3 regions of the Pandoraea sp. SD6-2 genome follow, and region 3 is predicted to be linked to each of the others. Evidence: predicted binding sites of a transcription regulator. Region 3 holds the regulator's gene; each other region holds the start of a gene.
What was found. Region 3 encodes LexA, which represses DNA repair genes until DNA is damaged. Its sites were predicted from a motif close to ACTGTATNNNNATACAGT; they were not measured.
Positions count from the first base shown of each region.

Region 1: a site for LexA is predicted at 2,568-2,585, ahead of imuA (translesion DNA synthesis-associated protein ImuA). Genes of this name have one in related genera too.
Region 2: a site for LexA is predicted at 2,638-2,655, ahead of recA (recombinase RecA). Genes of this name have one in related genera too.

Region 1 is NZ_KB944444.1:105,711-110,225, forward strand. Features, by position in the region: gene C266_RS13485 (CsgG/HfaB family protein) at 1-296, opposite strand, end outside; gene C266_RS13490 (nuclear transport factor 2 family protein) at 592-1,068, shown strand; gene C266_RS13495 (Nramp family divalent metal transporter) at 1,141-2,451, opposite strand; gene imuA (translesion DNA synthesis-associated protein ImuA) at 2,599-3,468, shown strand; gene C266_RS13505 (DNA polymerase Y family protein) at 3,398-4,515, shown strand, end outside.
Region 2 is NZ_KB944457.1:253,949-258,463, forward strand. Features, by position in the region: gene C266_RS24390 (DUF2889 domain-containing protein) at 1-568, opposite strand, end outside; gene recX (recombination regulator RecX) at 878-1,423, opposite strand; gene recA (recombinase RecA) at 1,518-2,582, opposite strand; gene C266_RS24405 (response regulator transcription factor) at 2,785-3,477, shown strand; gene C266_RS24410 (sensor histidine kinase) at 3,528-4,515, shown strand, end outside.
Region 3 is NZ_KB944423.1:137,498-142,012, forward strand. Features, by position in the region: gene C266_RS00640 (sulfate ABC transporter substrate-binding protein) at 1-764, opposite strand, end outside; gene lexA (transcriptional repressor LexA) at 1,202-1,855, shown strand; gene C266_RS00650 (hypothetical protein) at 2,024-2,443, shown strand; gene C266_RS00655 (enoyl-CoA hydratase/isomerase family protein) at 2,454-3,596, opposite strand; gene typA (translational GTPase TypA) at 3,805-4,515, opposite strand, start outside.

The DNA.
Region 1 (4,515 bases), on a different contig from region 3:
TGAGTCTTCTTGATATCGGCTTCCTGACGGATCTCGGCCATGTTGTCGCGGTCGAGCACGTTGAAGCGATTGGTTTGTTGCAGATGGGTGATCAGGATCGTTTTGGCCTGGCTGCCAAGTCGGTCGACGTTATCGGAAAAAACGCCACGCATGTAAGCGGAACGGTTATCGAATTTGCCGACAGCGATAGGCGTGCGTACACCCACGTACGGACGGCTGGCACTTTCCACCTTGGCGACTTGCATGGTGCGCGAGCTTTCGGTGGCGCAACCGCCAAGCACGCCGACGGCGACCATGGCGGCGCTGAGCAGCGCAATGCTGGACTTGCTTTTCTGCACGGTGATACCCCTGTATGTGTTTTGACCCGGCAGGCGACGCGTGGTGACGTCGACTTGTCGCGGGCATCTGATCCCTTACCGATTTGCGATGCTTTGCTCTTGTAATTTCGGGTAAGGGGGGCTGATATTAGCACGCGTTTTTGGCGTGTTGGCACACCGAAACACGGTGCGTACGCTCTCTGCGATAAGCAGCGCGGGGCGCTTGGCGATACACTCGACCGGCGTTCCCCTCATGTTTTTGACAGGAGTTGTCATGGCCGACAATGAAGCTCGCCCGCCGTTTCCGCCATTCACGCGTGAGACTGCAATTCAGAAAGTTCGCATGGCCGAAGACGGTTGGAATTCGCGCGATCCTGCGCGGGTTGCGTTGGCCTATACCGTCGACAGCCGCTGGCGCAATCGTGCCGAGTTTCCGCGCGGTCGCGACCAGATCGTCGAATTCCTGACGCGCAAATGGCAACGCGAACTCGACTATCGGCTCATCAAGGAACTGTGGGCGTTCACCGAGAACCGTATTGCGGTGCGATTCGCTTACGAATGGCGCGACGACTCGGGCAATTGGTTCCGTTCGTATGGCAACGAGAACTGGGCGTTCGACGCGCAAGGACTCATGGCCGAGCGCCACGCTAGCATCAACGACTCGCGCATCACCGAGGGCGAGCGTCTGTTTCTCTGGCCGCAGGGGCGCCGCCCCGACGATCATCCGGGGTTGAGCGATCTCGGTTTGTAGAACGAACCGTGACGGCGGCCGCCAGGCGTCGTGCACGTCGTGTCGCCGTGCGCCCGGCCCAGACCGGTCGCCTCAATCCAGTCCGAAGATCAACAGCAGGTTGGTGGCGGTAATGACTGCGAAGAGGCCCCACGCGAACACTTGCGTGGGGCGTCCGATGGTGTTGCCGTTCATCACGCGCGGGTCGCTGACCGAGCGGATGAGCGGCCACATGGCGAACGGCAGTTGCAGGCTGAGCAGCACCTGACTCCACACGAGCAACTTGCCGACGGCGCCGTCGCCAAGCCACAGCACGCCGATCAGCGCGGGCACGAGCGCAAGCCCGCGGGTTATCAGGCGGCGCTGATAGCAGGGGATCTTCATTTTCAGAAAACCGTCCATGATGACCTGCCCGGCGATGGTCCCGGTGAGCGTCGAGCTTTGCCCCGACGCGAGCAGGGCGATGCCGAACAGGAACGCCGCCGCACTGCCCGCAATCGGCGTAATGAGCCGATACGCCTGCTCGATATCGGTGACATTGGTCTGGCCGCTGGCATGAAATGCCGCACCGGCAAGCATCAGAATGGCCGCATTCACGCCCATCGCGATCACGAGCGAGACCCAGGTGTCGATGCGGACCATCGCGAGGGTGTCGCGCACATCGCCGCGTTTGCCGCCGACCACGCGCCGGGTTTGTACGACGCTGGAGTGCAGGTACAGGTTGTGCGGCATGATCGTGGCGCCGACGATGCCGAGCGCGAGCACGATGGCGTCGCGCCGGTCGTGGCTGGGAGCGCCGGGCACGAGGCCTGCCGCCACGGCATGCCAGTCGGGCGGCACCATTGCCACCTGCGCGACGAAGCAGAACGCCATCGTGCCGATCAACCCGAAGACGATGGCCTCGATCTGACGAAAGCCTTTGCCTTGCAGACCGAGCACGATCATCGTGTCGAGCGCGGTGAGCACAATGCCCCAGGCGATAGGCACACCCAGCAGCAACTTGAATGCGAGCGCACAGCCGAGGACTTCGGCAATATCGCAGGCAATGATCGAGATCTCGGCGGTGATCCACTGCACGAGGCGTCCTGCGCGGCCGTAGCGGTCATAGCTGGCTTGCGCGAGGTCGCGTCCGGCGACCAGCCCCAGCCGGGCGGCAAGCATCTGCAAAAAGATGGCCGAGAGGCTGGAGAGTGCGACCACCCAGAGTAACGAGTAACCGAATTGCGACCCGGCCTGGATATCCGTCGTCCAGTTGCCAGGGTCCATGTAGCCGATCGCAACGAGTAGTCCGGGGCCGGCGAAGCGTTTGAGTTTGATCCAGCGCGATTCGCGCGCGTCGATGACGATGCTGCCTTTGACCTCGGAGGGACAGAAAGGCGCAGTGGCTGTAGTTGGCAGAGGCATGAGGGAGGGAATTCGTCCAATGGTGTCAACGTTAGCCGGGGCGGCGCTCCATCGCAAGCCGGATCATGACAGCAGGCGAGGCACGGATAGCCCGTAAATAGCGTATGAACTGCTATACTGTACGTTCATACAGTATTTGGGTGCGAGATGACCCTGCCGCTTTCCTCCTTGCCTGCCGGGCTGTGGCGTGCCAGTGAGCTGGCGCGTTGCCACCGGGCTGGCCACACCACTGGCTTTGCTGCGCTTGACGCCGAATTGCCCGGCGCTGGCTGGCCGCATGGCGCGGTGACGGAATTGTTGAGCGAGCGTCCGGGTATCGGTGAATGGCGGCTGCTGGCACCGGCGTTGCGCGATCTCACGCAGGCGGGGCAGCCGGTGATGGTGATTGCGCCGCCGATGCTGCCGTATGCTCCGGCGCTGGCCGGGTGGGGGATTGATCTGCGCTGGCTTAGTGTCGTGATGCGTCCGGCGCGTCAGACGCGTCCGATGACGGGGGCACGTGGCGGGCGAGGCATGAAGACCGAGGATCGGGACATGCTCTGGTGCGCCGAGCAGGCGCTCAAAAGCGCGTGCTGCGGTGCTGTGCTGACCTGGCTTCCGGCGGCGACGCCCGAGCAGATCCGGCGGCTTCAGGTCGCGGCCGGTGGTGGCGAGACGCTCGCCTGGGTGATGCGCGGACCGGCCGCCATCGCGACGGCCTCGGCGGCACCGCTGAGGCTGGGGCTTACCGTCGCTGAGGGGAGCCGTCTCGGCGTGCAGTTTCACAAGCGCCGCGGGCCGCCTCGTACCGAACCGCTCTGGCTGACGTTGCCTGCACCTTATACCCGTGCCCCGCAACCGGTCACGGGGGGCGCCGACGACGACAGGCCGATGCCCGTCAGGCCCGATCGGGCCCCTTCGCTTGCACCGTCTACGGTGTCTTTGGTTTCTGCTTCCGGAGTCTCGCATGGCTTGCTGGATCGCCCTGCATCTGCCCTGTCTGGCGCTCGAGATCGCCTCTCTGCTCACACGGGCTGACGCGCAGGCCGACACGACGGTCGTGCTCGCACAGTCGCGTGTCTGGCAGGCGAGTGAAGCGGCGCAGGCTGCGGGGGTACAACCCGGCATGCGCCGTGGGGGCGTGTTGGCGCTGTTGCCGCAAGCGCGGTTTCACGATCGCGACGAGGCGGCCGAGACCGTGGCGCTCGAAGCGTTGGCGCTGGCATTGCTGCGTTTCGGTCCGGATGTCGCCATCGCTTCGCCGCAATGCGTGCTGATCGACGTGGCGCCAAGTCTGCGTTTGTTCGGCGGTTTGCCATCGCTGGCGGCGCAGGTGCTCGAGAGTGCCGAGGCGCTGGGTCATCGTGCGTCGATGGGGATTGCCGCTACGGCCAGCGCGGCGGCGCTTCTTGCGTTGTCCGGCGAGCCGGTCATGCCAATGCTGCTGAGGCAGATGTTGCCCCCTGCCTCGACGGATCTCCCGCAACAACTCGATTCGCTTTCGGTGACGTTACTGGCCGAGGCGCAGCCGTGGCTCGACTGGCTCGCGCAAATCGGTTGTGCGACGTTGGGCGAATTACGCGCGTTGCCCTCGGCGGGCGTGCGCCGCCGTTGTGGCGCCGATCTGCCTGCCGCGCTTTGCCGGGCCTATGGCGAAACGCCGGAGTCGCCGAACTGGTATCGCGCGCCGCCCCATTTCGAGGCGGTGCTGCCGCTGCCATCGCTGACCCATGACATCGACGTGCTGCTCTTCGGCCTGCGCCGACTGCTGGCGCAACTCACGGGGTGGCTTTGCGCCGGACAACTGGCCACGCGCGCACTCACATTGGTGCTCGAGCATGAGCCGCTAGGGCGGCAAACGCTGGCGCCGACGCGTTTCGATATCCGTCTCGCCGAAGCGAGTGCCGCGCCTGCGCATTTGTTGTCATTGTGCAAGGAGCGGCTCGCCCGCTCGCCATTGATCGCCCCGGTGCTGACCTTGCGGCTCGACATCACGCAAACGGCGCCGCATGTGCCGCAAAGCGGCTCGTTATTGCCCGAGCCAGGACGTGCCCGGCAGGATTTTGTGCAACTGATGGAACGCGT
Region 2 (4,515 bases), on a different contig from region 3:
CGCGGCCGTTGAACCAGCGCGGGTAAAACCGGCGCACTGCCTCGCCATCAAACCGCAAGGCGTGACAATGTCCGAGTTGGAAAGGAGGTGCCGAATTACCGGCATCGTTGGCGGTCTTGAGCGCCGTATCGGGCGTGTCAATGACCACCCCGGCAAAGGCCTGAATCGCTGCCGTCGGCAGGACACTGCAAAGTTCTGTCAGATGGGTGCAGCCCGACGCGCCGCCAAGGCGCTCGCGGACCGCGTGCCGGAAGCCGCGCCGCAGGTTAAGTCCGATCAATTGACGATATTCAGAGCCGATCTGATCGCAAATCCCCGGATACGGCACCCAGTCGGAGACGGCCTCCGCGTCATGCACCTCGAAATTCTCATCGATCGTCAAACGCAGCCAAAGCTCGTGAATCGGCGTGCCTTCCTTGCGAAGCCCGGTCGCCAATGCGAAATCCCGATCCTTATGATCGGTCAGACGGGCTTCGATGTCCCATAGGCCATCCTCGCGCGAATACGCTTCGACAGCGATCGTGCGACGGTGACGCAGAGTACGAGGGGCGGGCTCAGAGAGCGGCATGCGAGAGTGTGCAATGCATGAACGCAGAAAGACCTTGATTCTAGCATAGGCCACGGCGCCCTCTGCCGCAGCGCAGCAGAAGCCCGTCGCATAAGGGGCAATTACCCGACCAATTGGTCGGGTTATCAAAATCGCGGGATGATCAAACGCATGGTGCAACGCCATATCGCGATAACTGTGGCACGACGTGTCACGCGAGATTCATTGTTACGTCACACCAACATTCATGCGGGTTACCAACCGCTGGCTGTCGTTGGCACTTCGTCGATGAATGACCACGCATTTATCAGGAAAGCGATGGAACGCGCGTCAAAAGTCGTCCGAAAATTCATCGGCACCACGCACAATTTTGCTGATAACGGTACGTGAAAAACCCCGTGAGGCGAGAAAGCGCATCTGTTTAGCCCGCGCTTCAGGCGTGGTGGCGACCTCGCCGAACTTCTTCTGCCATACGACGCGGGCGCGCGCCAGTTCCGTACCGCGCAACTGCTCAGTGAGCGCCGCGACCGTCTCGGCGTCGACCTGGTGCTGCTTGAGTTCGTTGACGATACGAGTCGTACCCAGGCGCGATGCGCGCCGGTTCACCACGCTTTCCGCAAATCGTTCGTTGGACAGCCAGCGCTCTTGCTCGAGCGTGTCGAGCACACGATCGAGCGCTTCGGGATCCTCGGCATCGGCAAAGGGCACGAGCTTGCGACGCAATTCCGTCCGGCTATATTCGCGGCGCGCCAGATAGGACAGCGCGCGTGCCTTGAGGCTCAGCACGGGTTTGCGCGATCGCTTGACCGAAACAGCCTCGTCGCCCGGTGGGGGCGGCGGTGCGTTCGAGTCTCGGGGAGGACGGCGATTGATCATGACGTCATCGTGGCGCAATCAAGGCAAGGGCTAGAAAGCAAAAACGGCAACGCGATGCCATGTGGCTTCGCGTTGCCGTTCCGAAACGGGGTTATCAGGCCTCGCCTGCTTCTTCGATCTCGCCGGTCTCGTTGATCGCCGTCACGCCGAGCGATGCACGCACCTTGTTTTCGATCTCGTGAGCGATATCCGGATTTTCACGCAGGAATTCGCGTGCGTTGTCCTTGCCCTGGCCGATCTTTTCACCGTTGTAGCTATACCAGGCGCCAGCCTTCTCCACGATCTTGGCATTCACGCCCAGATCGATGATTTCGCCTTCGCGCGAGATCCCCTGACCATAAAGGATGTCGAAGATGGCTTCGCGGAACGGCGGCGCGACCTTATTCTTGACGACCTTGACGCGGGTCTCGTTACCGACAACCTCATCCCCCTTCTTGATCGAGCCGATGCGGCGAATGTCCAGACGCACCGACGAGTAGAACTTCAGCGCGTTACCGCCCGTCGTGGTTTCCGGGTTGCCGAACATCACACCGATCTTCATACGAATCTGGTTGATGAAGACCACCGTGCAGTTCGTACGCTTGATGGTACCGGTCAGCTTACGCAGGGCCTGAGACATCAAACGGGCTTGCAGACCCGGCAGCGAGTCGCCCATCTCACCTTCGATTTCGGCCTTCGGCACCAGCGCCGCGACCGAGTCGATGATGATGAGGTCGATCGAGCCCGAACGCACCAGAGCGTCGGCGATTTCCAGTGCCTGTTCGCCTGTGTCCGGCTGCGAGATCAGCAGTTCGGGCACCGAGACGCCCAGCTTGTTGGCGTATCCGACATCGAGGGCGTGCTCTGCGTCGATGAACGCGCAGGTGCCGCCGATTTTCTGCATTTCCGCCACGACTTGCAGCGTGAGCGTGGTCTTGCCCGACGATTCCGGGCCGTAAATTTCGATTACGCGACCGCGCGGCAGGCCACCCACGCCAAGCGCGATGTCCAGACCCAGCGAGCCCGTCGAGACGACCTGGATATCTGCTTCGACCTCGCCGTCGCCCAGACGCATGATCGAGCCCTTGCCGAATTGCTTTTCGATCTGCGCGAGGGCGGCGGCAAGCGCCTTGCCTTTCTCGGCCGACAGATTGGCAGACCCTTTCTTGCTTTCTTCCATGAATCGTCCTTTGATATGATGAGCGAGACGGCTCGAGTGAGGCGTGAATGCTGGTACTGTATAAAAAAACAGTGCTCTTTGCAAGTGCCTGTTGTCCGAAAGCGCCGAAACGACAAAAAAAGCCGCGAACCACGCGCCGCAACATCACTGGAGACACACCGCCGCCGTCAGGCGCCGGTGCCTATACAAGGCTATCACGCCCATGCGAATTCTCATCGCAGAGGATGACAGCATTCTGGCTGACGCCCTGACCCGCTCGCTGCGCCAGGGGGGCTACGCCGTCGATCACGTCAAGACAGGGCTTGAAGCCGACTCTGCACTGTCTGCCCAGACATTCGACCTGCTGATTCTCGACCTCGGCCTGCCTCGTCTGCCCGGTCACGAAGTCCTGCGCCGGCTGCGCGCCCGTAATTCCCATTTGCCCGTATTGATTCTGACCGCGTCCGACAGCGTCGACGCCCGCGTCAAGGGTCTCGATCTCGGCGCAGACGATTACATGGCCAAGCCTTTCGCACTGGCCGAACTCGAAGCACGCGTGCGCGCATTGACCCGGCGTGGTGCTGGCGGCGGCTCTACGGTCATCCGTCACGGCCCGCTCAGTTTCGATCAAGTCGGGCGCACCGCCTATATTAATGAGCAGATGCTCGACCTGTCTGCCCGCGAACTCGAATTGCTCGAAGTCCTGCTGCTGCGCACAGGCCGCCTCGTCTCCAAGGAGCAGCTCGTCGACCATTTGTGCGGCTGGGGGGAAGAGGTGAGCAACAACGCCATCGAGGTGTACATGCACCGGCTGCGCAAGAAGATCGAGCCCAGCGGCGTACGCATCGCCACGATCCGCGGGTTGGGGTATTGTCTGGAGAAGCCGGCCGCCACCACGCCAGCGAACGCGGCCTAGTGCGCCGAATACGGCGTCAGCCGTTCCAGCCTCTTTAGTCTTCCCGTCCGATGCGTCTGAGCTTTCGCCACCATCGTCGCGCCAACCCTGCGGACCCGGACGCCTCGTCTTCCCCGCCGCCTACGGCGCATGGCACGTCCGCAAGACGCGGCTACACCGCGCCCGCCTCGCCCGCCGACGCCACCGATCCGTTCGATCCGTACGCCGACCCATTCGTGCGTCCGGGCTTCGGCGCGCCGCTCGAGCATGAGGCCGAGCCCCCGCCACGCTCGCTCTTCGGCGAGATCCTCGACTGGATGCTCGCACCGCTGCTGCTGCTCTGGCCGATGAGCATTGCCGTCACGTATCTCGTCGCGAAATCGATTGCCAATGGCCCATTCGACAGGGCGCTCGAGACCAACACCTACGTCCTCGCGCAGCAAGTCCATTCGGATCGCGGACAAGTCACACTGACACTGCCCATGCCGGCGCGCGATCTGCTGCGCGCCGACACCACCGACAACGTCTACTTTCAGGTACTCGGCGCGAAGGGAGAACTCGTGGCCGGCACAGCGGAACTGCCCTTGCCGCATGAAGACGACCGTCCGCAGCCGGGAGTTGTGCAGTTTCGCGACGAGAGTGTCGGCGGCAACGACATTCGTGTCGCATTCACTTACGTCGATCTGCCCCGCATGGAGCCGCCGGGCAGCATGGCACTCGTACAGGTTGCGGAGACGCTCGACAAACGCAGTCAACTGGCGAACGAAATCATCAAGGGCGTGATCCTGCCGCAGTTCGTGATCCTGCCATTGGCTATCGTGCTCGTCTGGTTTGGTCTGTCGCGCGGTCTCGCACCGCTGCATGCGTTGCAGGAACATATCCGCGCCCGTCGCCCCGACGATCTGTCACCACTCGAAGCACGCCAGGCACCGCCGGAGATCGCGCCGCTCGTCGGTTCGCTCAACGATCTGCTCGCACGGCTCGAACAGAACATGAAACTCCAGCAGCGCTTTATCGCTGACGCCGCCCACCAGCTCAAGACACCGCTGGCCGGGCTGC
Region 3 (4,515 bases):
ACCGGCGGCTCCGTCAGAATCGACGACGACGGCACCACGATGTCGAACTTGTCCGGACCGAGATCCTTCACCGAGAGCAGCGCTTCGTTTTCCCACGCGATCAGCACGTCGCCGATACCACGCTCCACGAAGGTCGTGGTGGCACCACGAGCGCCCGAGTCGAGCACGCCCACGTTCTTGTAGAGCGCTTTGACGAAATCCTGCGCCTTTTGCTCATTGCCGCCCGGTTGCTTGAGCGCGTAGAGCCATGCGGCAAGGTAGTTCCAGCGAGCGCCCGCCGACGTCTTCGGGTTCGGCGTCACGACGCTGATGCCCGGCTTGACGAGATCGCCCCAGTCCTTGATCCCCTTCGGATTGCCCTTGCGCACCAGCAACACGATCGTCGAGGTGTACGGCGTAGCGTTGTCAGGCAGACGCTTTTGCCAATCCTTGTTCACGAGGCCGGCCTGAGCCAGTTCGTCGATGTCGGCAGAGATGCCGAGCGTGACGACGTCGGCAGGCGCGCCATCGAGCACGGTACGGGCCTGCTTGCCCGAGCCGCCGTGCGAGGCCTTCACCGTCACCGTGTCGCCGGTGGTCTGCTTGTAATGGGCTTCGAAAGCCTTGTTGTAGTCGGCGTACAGCTCACGCGTCGGGTCATACGAGACATTGAGCAACGAAAGGCTCGCGGCCTGCGCCTGAATCGTCATGCCGGCGGCCAGTGCCAGGCCGCCCAGTGCCACCACCAGCTTCTTAGCTTTCCATCCCCGTGCTGCTTTGCTCATGACTTGCACTCCTTGTTTGCTTCTCGTGTGTAGGAGGCCAGTCTATGAGGGGCGCTAAATAATTAAAAATAATATTTTTTCGTTTGTTTATGCCGGAATAAGGATTGGCGAAATGATGCTGAAGGAAGACTTTGGTTACCCAACCGTATATCGGCTCAGCCGCAGCGGCCTTCAGCGCGCTCGCTCCCTTGTCTCCTCAGGGGTTCGCATAAGTGACAGGCGGTGATGACCGATAGCGTCTGGCGGCCCCGTTGCAGCGGCGCACGTCAATCTACTGCGCGGCGCTTCCGATGCCCAGCGGCCCATGGCACTGGCGACGTGCGGCGCGAAGTCGGGGAGATGTGGCGGAAACTTCACGCACTACATGAAGTTTTCCCTTGCGTTTTTACAAACACTGTACAAAAATACAGCCACCTGTGCTTCCATACAGTGATGCCATGATCAAACTTACCGCCCGTCAACAGCAGGTCTACGAACTGGTCCGACAAGCGATCGAGCGCACCGGTTTTCCGCCGACACGCGCTGAAATCGCCGCCGAACTCGGCTTCTCTTCCGCCAATGCCGCGGAGGAGCACCTGCGGGCGCTAGCGCGCAAAGGAGTGATCGAATTGGCTGCGGGCCAATCGCGTGGCATCCGCCTCAAGCGTCTGGACGAAGCGGGTGGTGTACACCAGTTCACGTTGCCGCACATGGGCCTGATGCAGTTGTCGCTGCCCCTCGTCGGACGCGTGGCTGCGGGCAGCCCGATCCTTGCGCAGGAACACATTGAGCGCAACTTCCAGTGCGACCCGAACATGTTCGCGCGCCAGCCCGACTACTTGCTGAAGGTGCGCGGGATGTCGATGCGCGATGCAGGCATTCTCGATGGCGATCTGCTGGCCGTACAGAAGGCTGCCGATGCGCGCGAGGGCCAGATCGTCGTGGCACGCCTTGGCGACGACGTAACCGTCAAACGCTTTCACCGCGTGCCGGGCGGCGTCGAGCTGATCGCCGAGAACCCGGATTTCGAAAACATCAACGTCAATGAAGGTAGCGGCGACTTTGCGCTCGAGGGCATTGCGGTCGGCCTGATCCGCAACAACGATCTCTAAGCGCGACTCCGGGGACTGCGCGTTGTAGCGCAGCGCCCCACTCCCTGAAGATTTGCATTTCCGATTGCGCCGGGCTGGGTCCGGCGCCCGTGCCCTGCTGCGCCCGCAATTTGCGAAATACGCGGCAGGACGCGTCCCTCAGACCCACATTGGAAAAAGGATCGCATCATGGCTCGACTCTTTGGTTTGCTGCGTACGTCTTTCGGTCAATCGCGCGTGCGAGCCACTTCGCAAGCTCGGCTGTCAGCCGTGTACGGACTCTCGGCCCTGTCTGGCCCGTTCGCTTCCGCCCCCGCCATTGCCCGCTCCTACACGGTGCCCGCACGCGCACGCAGCACCGTCCTGCCCCGCACACTCGCGGCCGCCGTGGCGTCGGCAACGCGCCGCGCATGTCCGTCCGGAAAGGCCATCAAGGCATCGCGCAACGTGCGCGAACTTCAACATCGCGATGCGCAAGTGACACCAGCGGATCACGAAGTCCGTGTATATCGCGACGTATCGCACATCGTGATGGTGGGCAGCATCGCCGACATCTGCCGCAAACTCGATCAGGCGGTCGGCGAGCAGTTCTGCCTCGCTGCGGTATAAGCGCCCAGACTCACCCGCAACTGCGTCGCTCGACGGGCCCTGACTTGCCGAGTTGGCGTAGCGGATTGTCGGCGCCGAGGCGATCCCCGTCGAAGAAGCGCGCGACGTCTGCCGGTTTCACCGACTCAATGTCGGCATGCTGCCAACGCGGCGCGTGGTCCTTGTCGACAACCAATGCGCGAATGCCTTCGACACTCTCCGCGCCGGTACGGCCGTCGAGATTGAAGACGCTGCGCATCATCAGCCATTCCTCACGAAGTTCATCAGCCAGCGACAGCTTGCGCGCACGACGCACCTGCTCCAACGTGACGCAAACCATCAACGGCGAGCGCTTGCTGCGCAGAAGGTGTTCCGTCTCCTCTGCCCAGCCCGAATATTCACAGCGCGCTTCGCGCTTGAGCGCCCTCAGAATGGCCGGCATGTCCGGCAGCCTGAAGTGACTGTCGATCACATCGCGCAGCGGCGCGAGCTTACCTGGCGCCAGACCGGCCGGCGGCAGCGCTTCACGGGCGAACATGCGTGCCGCGTTGAGTACGGCGTCGCCATCTTGCCACTCGCCGTTTGCCAGCAATTCGCACAGCGCCGGCAATGAGGCCCGCGGAACAACCGCGTCGGCCAGACCGATTTCACAGGCGTCGACCGCACCAAACACAATACCGGTCGCGCCAAGGTACTCGCCGAGATGCCCCGCGAGGTTAGCAAGGAAGCTCCCGCCGCCAACGTCCGGGAACAGACCGATGGCTGTCTCCGGCATCGCCATGCGCGTTGCCTCAGTGACGATTCGCAACGCTGCGCCCTGCGAAATCCCCATGCCGCCGCCCATCACCACGCCGTCCATCAGTGCAATATAGGGCTTCGGGTACGTGGCGATCGTGTAATTCAGCGTGTACTCGTCCGTGAAGAAATCCATGATGTCGGTGCGCCCTGCGCTCACGGCCTCGTGGAAATATCGAATGTCGCCGCCCGCACATAAGCCCTTCTCGCCTTCGCCTTGCAAAACAACGCCCAGCACCCTGGAATCGTCACGCCATGCGCCGAGTGCCGACGCCATCGCGCGAATCATGTCGTGCGAGAGCGCGTTGAGCGCCTTTGGGCGGGTCAGGGTAATGAAGCCGATGCGGCCGCGGATTTCGGTTCGAACAAATTCGGTCATGTCTGGCGAGTGCTTCAGCAATATCAACGGAACGGTCGCGCGCGCGACGCGACCTCTCGGGGGCTTTCGACAGCATGCAGGCACCGCGCGCCGCATGTCGAAAACCACAACGAAAAAAGCCGGTGCGAAGCACCGGCTTTCTTTCCAACAGACTGGCATCGAGGCGCAGCAGACGTTCATCCGCTACGCTGTGACGCCATCGCCGGCGTTACTTCTGCTCACGCGATGCGCGCTTACGCTCGTGTTCCACGAGGTAGCGCTTGCGCAGTCGAATCGTCTGCGGCGTGACTTCGACCAGTTCGTCGTCATCGATGAACTCGACAGCGTATTCGAGGCTCATCGCGATCGGCGGCACCAGACGCACGGCTTCGTCGGTACCCGACGCCCGCACGTTCGTGAGTTGCTTGCCCTTGATCGGGTTGACCACGAGGTCGTTGTCACGGCTATGGATACCGATGATCATGCCTTCGTACAGCGCGTCGCCCGGCGACACGAACATACGGCCGCGATCTTGCAGCTTCCACAGCGCGTAGGCCACGGCGGCACCGTCGTCTTGCGAGATCAGCACGCCGTTGCGGCGCTCACCCAACGTACCATCCTTAAGCGGTGCGTAAGCGTCGAAAATGTGGCTCATCAGGCCCGTACCACGGGTCATCGACAGGAACTCGCCCTGGAAACCGATCAGGCCGCGAGCCGGAATGCGGTACTCGAGGCGCGTACGGCCACGACCATCCGACACCATGTCCAGCATTTCGCCCTTGCGGCGGCCGATTTCTTCCATGACCGCGCCCTGGTGCTCGTCTTCCAGGTCGATGGTCAGCATTTCGTACGGCTCGTGCTTCACGCCGTCGATTTCCTTGAGCACCACGCGCGGACGCGACACGGCCAGTTCATAGCCTTCGCGACGCATGTTCTCGAT